Pseudorhizobium banfieldiae: one gene and its partner. The protein of the gene in region 1 interacts with the protein of each later gene in a pairwise test. Links are inferred from orthologs where the notes say so. Each region holds a gene or a part of one and is shown in the gene's direction. Other genes may lie near its edges. The genes, in order: NT26_RS18105 and def.

Region 1 (3,122 bases):
CGGGCGCCTAAGCAGTTCGACGTCATCGTCACCGACAACCTCTTCGGCGACATGCTGTCCGACGTGGCCGCCATGCTTACCGGCTCGCTTGGCATGCTGCCCTCCGCCTCCCTTGGTGCTCCCGACGCCAAGACCGGCAAGCGCAAGGCGCTCTACGAACCTGTCCATGGCTCCGCACCGGACATTGCCGGCAAGGGCATCGCCAACCCGATCGCCATGATCGCCTCCTTCGCCATGTGCCTGCGCTATTCCTTCAACCTGGTCGCAGAAGCCGACCGACTGGAGAAGGCGATCGCCAATGTCCTCGACCAGGGCATCCGCACCGGCGACATCATGGCCGACGGTTGCCGACAGGTCGGGACGTCCGAGATGGGCGATGCCATCCTCAAGGAATTCTCCGGCCTTTCTGCCTGAAAAGATCTCAGTGGCGCTTCAAACGGAGCGCCACTGATTTGAGGACTCCGGCTTCCGACACAGGCACGGCCTCAACAGCGGTCGGCGCTTGACTCCACATCAGAATCTTCTAAACACCACGTCGAACGGGAAAGCATCCTATGAACCGCCGCGAGTATCACATCGCTGCAGACCTCCAGCCGGCACATGGTGCTGGGCTGCATTCATGCTTTTCCGCCTCCAGCAAAACCACGGCCAAAACGACGACGAAAACCGTCTGACGTCTCTGGCCCGCCGCTCTCTCCCCGGTTAGGCCGGGGACAAGGAAACCCGCGATCCGTCGCGGCTTCCCCCTCAACGGATCGAGGAGAGGCAGAAAGAGAGCAAAAATCATGGGTTTCAAGATTGCAGTCGTCGGTGCTACCGGCAATGTCGGGCGCGAGATGCTCAACATCTTGTCGGAGCGGGGCTTCCCGGCTGACGAAGTGGTGGCGCTTGCCTCCGCCCGGTCGCAAGGCACGGAGGTCTCCTTTGGAGACAAGGTTCTGAAGGTCCAGAACCTCGAAAACTACGACTTCTCCGATACCGATCTCTGCCTGATGTCGGCGGGCGGCGAGATCTCGAAGAAGTGGTCTCCGAAGATCGGCGCGCAGGGCTGCGTCGTCATCGACAACTCATCGGCTTGGCGCTATGACGCCGAAGTTCCGCTGATCGTTCCTGAAGTGAATGCGGATGCTGTCGAGGGCTTCCGCAAGAAGAACATCATCGCCAACCCCAACTGCTCGACCGCCCAGCTCGTCGTTGCGCTGAAGCCGCTTCACGACGTCGCAAAGATCAAGCGCGTCGTCGTGTCGACCTATCAGTCCGTTTCCGGTGCCGGCAAGGAAGGGATGGATGAGCTCTTCACCCAGACCCGCGCCGTCTTCGTCGCAGACCCGGTCGAGTCGAAGAAGTTCACAAAGCGCATCGCTTTCAACGTCATCCCCCATATCGATAGCTTCATGGAAGACGGCTACACGAAGGAAGAGTGGAAGGTGCTGGCCGAAACGAAGAAGATGCTCGATCCGAAGATCAAGGTGACCTGCACCGCCGTCCGGGTTCCCGTCTTCATCGGTCACTCCGAATCGGTCAACATCGAGTTTGAAAACGAGATCACCGCCGACCAGGCACGAGATATCCTGCGCGAGGCGCCGGGCTGCCTCGTCGTCGACAAGCACGAAAACGGCGGCTACGTCACCCCTGTCGAATGCGCCGGCGAAGACGCGACCTACATCTCGCGCATCCGCGAGGACGCGACCGTAGAGAACGGGCTGAACATGTGGGTCGTCTCGGACAACCTGCGCAAGGGCGCGGCGTTGAATGCCGTGCAGATTGCAGAACTTCTCATCAACCGCGGCCTGATCAAGCCGCGCAAGCTCGCGGCCTGAAGAGAATGACAGCACTACCGGCGCAGATCGCGCCGGTAGCCAGCTTCGACCTTCACGAAGAATTTTAGTGAGGACGAGTTGAAGCGGGCGGCAAGAGTCCCATAAAGCTCCACTCAATGGAAATAGGGCAACCAGCCCCTCGGAACCGGATCAACCATGCTCAACACCTTGCGTCTCGCCACTTTTGCGACTGCCTTCATGTCCCTGGCCATGCCTGTTGCGGCAGCTCAGTGCGGCAACGACAGTTCCGGCTTCTCGAACTGGGTCCAGGCGTTCAAGCCTCAGGCGGTCGCCAATGGCATAAGCCCGCAGGTCGTGGAAACGGCGTTCTCGAACATTTCCTACAACCGCGAGACCATTAGAGCCGACCGAGGCCAGAAGAGCTTCAAGCTCTCCTTCGAGCAATTCATGGAGAAGCGCGGCGGCGCAACGATCATTGCGCGCGGCAAGAAGATGAAAGCTGGCAATGGCCAGCTCTTCGCCGCGATCGAGCGCCGCTATGGAGTACCGGCCGGGCCGCTCCTCGCGATCTGGGGAATGGAAACGGGCTTCGGCAACTTCTTGGGCAACCAGCACACACTATCGGCTGTCGCCACGCTCGCCTACGACTGCCGCCGCTCCGCCTACTTCACCGAGCAGCTCTACGCTGCGCTCACGCTTGTGCAAAGGGGAGACCTGAGCCCTGCCGCGAAGGGTGCCGCCCATGGCGAGATCGGGCAGACGCAGTTCCTTCCGGTCAACGTCGTGCGCTATGGCGTGGATGGCGACCGTGACGGGCATGTCGACCTGGTGGGTTCACGCGCCGATGCGCTCGCCTCCACGGCCAACTTCCTCGTCGGCCATGGTTGGCGACCCGGCGCCGGTTATCAGCCGGGTGAACCGAACTATGTGGCGATCCAAGGCTGGAACGCAGCAACCGTCTATCAGCGGGCGATCGCCCATATAGGCGCGGCAATCGACGGCCAATAGACGTCATCCCTCAAGCGGCAGGTTCGGAATCTTCCAGCGGCGCAGCCGATCGATCGCTTGGCCGGCCGAAATCTCCGGTCTTTGCGTCCATGATCCAGAGTTCGCCGGTCGAGATATCGAACCACGCGCCGTGAAGAAGCACCTTCCCCTGCTCTTCCAGTGCACGGACATAGGGAAAAGTCCGAAGGTTGCTGATGGAATTGCGGATCGACACCCGCTCCAGTGCCGTCTGACGTTCGCTCGCGGTCATCAGGTCATTGCTCTGGATCTGATCCGCAGCGGGGCGAACCAGCCCCATCCATTTTCCGATGAAGTCGCCGGGCGACAGCGGCT
Region 2 (3,065 bases), 3.7 Mb from region 1 along the record:
TGAGAATCTGGTCCACATCCCGCTGCGCCGCCAGGAAATGCCCCTGCAGCTTGCGGGTCCTGTCGTCCAGTCGCGAAAGATCTTCCATCAGGAGTGCCACTTCGCCCTGTATCAGGTGCGCCTGCTCGCGCATCCTCTGATCCTTGAGAACCGCCTGTATGACCTGGATAGACAGCATCAGCAGCGAGGGTGAGACGATCACCACCTTCAGCCGCTGGGCCTTCTGCACCACGGCGTCGAAATGTTCGTGGATCTCCGCAAAGATGGATTCCGACGGTACGAACAGGAAGGCCATGTCCTGTGTCTCGCCGCTGATCAGGTACTTTTCGGCAATATCCCGGACATGGACCTCGAGGTCACGACGGAACTGTACGGCAGCTGCCTTGCGCGCCTCGGGCGCCGCCGTGTCGCGAAACGCATTCCACGCCTCCAGCGGGAACTTCGCGTCGATCACCAGCGGTGAAGCGCCATTCGGCATTCGCACGAGACAGTCAGGCCGCTTGCCGTTGGAAAGCGTGGCCTGGAATTCGTAGGCGCCCATCGGCAATCCGTCCGCGATGATTGCTTCCATCCGCCCTTGCCCGAAGGCGCCGCGCGTCTGCTTGTTCGACAGGATCGCTTGCAATCCGACCACATCCTTTGCCAGGGTCTGGATATTGCTCTGTGCCGCGTCGATAACCGCGAGCCGTTCCTGCAGCAGGCGAAGGTTTTCATGCGTCGATTTCGTTTGTTCGGTGATCGTGCTCCCCAGCCGGTGGGTCATGCCGTCCAGTCGCTGGTTCACCGCATGATTGAGTTCCGCCTGCTTCTGGGAGAGCGTCTCTGCCATGGTCACAAGCCGCCCCTGCATCTCCGCCTGTGCCCGCATCAGCTCTGCGAGGCGGGCCTCCGACTGGGCGGCCTGTCGTGCCTGCTCTGCACTCCTGCGGCGCGAACCCAGAGCAAGGCCGACGGCTGTTAGGCAGAGTGCTGCGAAGAAAACTGCGAGGAGCCAGACGGCGCTGGAGGAATCGGCTGCAAGATCCTGGAGGATCGGGGTGAGGCTGTTCATGCCGACACACTAGCAGAAATCATTTGCGCGGAAAGATCAAATCGTGAACATGCTTCCTTCTGCTGTTGCCGCTGGTCAGCGGCAATCCTGTTCCATCCGGCAAAAAGATGCGCTATGGGAGGCCATGACCATCAAGCCCCTCATCATCCTTCCCGACCCGATCCTGCGCCAGGTTTCCAAGCCGGTGGAGCAGGTCGATTCCGAAATCACGCGTCTCGCCGACGACATGCTGGAGACGATGTATGACGCGCCGGGTATCGGGCTGGCGGCGATCCAGATCGGTGTGCCCCGCCGCCTGCTGGTGATCGACGTCTCAAAGGAGGACGAGGACAAGGCTCCCCAGCTGTTCATCAACCCGCAGATCGTTGCGTCCTCCGATGAGCGCTCGGTCTACGAGGAGGGGTGTCTTTCCATTCCTGACTATTATGCGGAAGTGGAGCGACCGGCTGCGGTGACCGTGGACTATATCGATCGCGAGGGAAAGCAGCAGACCCTCCAGGCTGATGGCCTTCTGGCGACCTGCCTTCAGCACGAGATCGATCACCTGAACGGCGTCCTCTTCATCGATCACATCTCGCGCCTCAAGAGGGAGATGGTGATCAAGAAGTTCACCAAGGCTGCCCGCGCCCGCGCGTAAAAGCGGGCCACGCGTGGTCAACGAACATGGTGGCGGCAGCCGCCGGCAAGGAGCGCAGGCAGCATGGCGCTACGCATCATCTTCATGGGAACACCAGAGTTTTCGGTTCCGACGCTCCGCGCGCTGAAGGACGCCGGCCACGACATCGTCGCGGTCTACAGCCAGCCGCCGCGTCCCGGTGGACGCCGTGGACTGGACCTGCAGAAGTCCCCCGTCCACCAGGCGGCAGAGCTTCTGGGTATCCCGGTCCTTACACCTTTGAACTTCAAGGATGAGGCTGACTGCGAGCAGTTCCGCAGCTTCAGGGCCGATGTCGCTGTGGTGGTTGCCTACGGCTTGCTGCTGCCCGAGCCGATTCTGAACGGCACGCGGCTTGGATGCTACAACGGCCACGCCTCTCTGCTGCCGCGCTGGCGCGGCGCCGCACCGATCCAGCGCGCGATCATGGCCGGCGACAGGAAGACGGGCATGATGGTCATGAAGATGGAGAAGGGGCTGGACACCGGCCCAGTTGCGCTCACCCGCGAGGTGGAGATCGGCGACAACACCACGGCTGGCAAACTCCACGATCAGTTGATGCTGGTCGGCGCCCGCGCCATGGTGGAGGCGATGCAGCGACTGGAAGAGGGCGACCTGCCGCTGAAGTCGCAGCCGGAAGAGGGCATTCTCTATGCCTCCAAGATCGACAAGAACGAGACGCGCATCGACTTCTCTCGACCGGCGACCGAGGTGCACAACCACATTCGGGGTCTTTCCCCCTTTCCGGGGGCATGGTTCGAGGTCGAGATCAATGGCCGTCCCGAGCGCATCAAGGTCCTCTCCTCGGAGCTTGCCGACGGGCAGGGGGCTGCTGGTATGGTTCTTGACGAGAGGCTCGGCATTGCCTGCGGTAGCGGCGCAATCCGACTGACGCGGCTGCAGAAGGCCGGCGGAAAGCCGCTGGCGGCGGCAGACTTCCTGCGCGGAACGTCGCTTCCCGCCGGCACGAGGCTTGGCTGATGCCGCGTTTCCGCATGACCGTGGAATATGACGGAACGACCTATGTCGGCTGGCAGATGCAGGAGAACGGCCATTCGGTTCAGGCTGCACTCCAGAACGGCATCCTGTCTCTGACCGGCGAGTCAGTGTCCATCCGCGGTGCCGGACGGACGGATTCGGGCGTGCACGCGATAGGCCAGGTGATCCACGCCGACCTGACGCGCGACTGGAAGCCCTACACGCTTCGCAACGCCTTGAATGCGCATCTCGGCATGGCAGGCGAAAAGGTTGCCGTCATCGACGTCGCGGCGGTGGACGAGAGCTTCGACGCCCGCTTCTCGGCGGTCAGGCGGCACTATCTCTACCGCATCATCAATCGCCCGGCCCCATTGGCACTTG

What was found.
Region 2: the proteins of NT26_RS18105 (region 1) and def interact in binary tests that used the Escherichia coli proteins (3 or more experiments, as listed by UniProt). The link is inferred for Pseudorhizobium banfieldiae from one-to-one orthologs.

What each region holds. Positions count from the first base shown.
Region 1 is NZ_FO082820.1:3,737,713-3,740,834, forward strand. What follows is about bases 1-2,802. They hold NT26_RS18105 (aspartate-semialdehyde dehydrogenase), read left to right. Parts: upstream 1-785; coding sequence 786-1,820; downstream 1,821-2,802. Other genes in these bases: leuB (3-isopropylmalate dehydrogenase), read left to right, coding at 1-414; NT26_RS18110 (lytic murein transglycosylase), read left to right, coding at 2,019-2,789; NT26_RS18115 (carbonic anhydrase), read right to left, coding at 2,800-2,802. Also shown: more of NT26_RS18115, read right to left, coding at 2,803-3,122.
Region 2 is NZ_FO082820.1:40,726-43,790, forward strand. Bases 187-2,931 are described here. They hold def (peptide deformylase), read left to right. Parts: upstream 187-1,175; coding sequence 1,176-1,688; downstream 1,689-2,931. Other genes in these bases: NT26_RS00195 (DNA recombination protein RmuC), read right to left, coding at 187-1,051; fmt (methionyl-tRNA formyltransferase), read left to right, coding at 1,752-2,687; truA (tRNA pseudouridine(38-40) synthase TruA), read left to right, coding at 2,687-2,931. Outside these bases: more of NT26_RS00195, read right to left, coding at 1-186; more of truA, read left to right, coding at 2,932-3,065. UniProt on the Escherichia coli protein: Removes the formyl group from the N-terminal Met of newly synthesized proteins. Requires at least a dipeptide for an efficient rate of reaction. N-terminal L-methionine is a prerequisite for activity but the enzyme has broad specificity at other positions.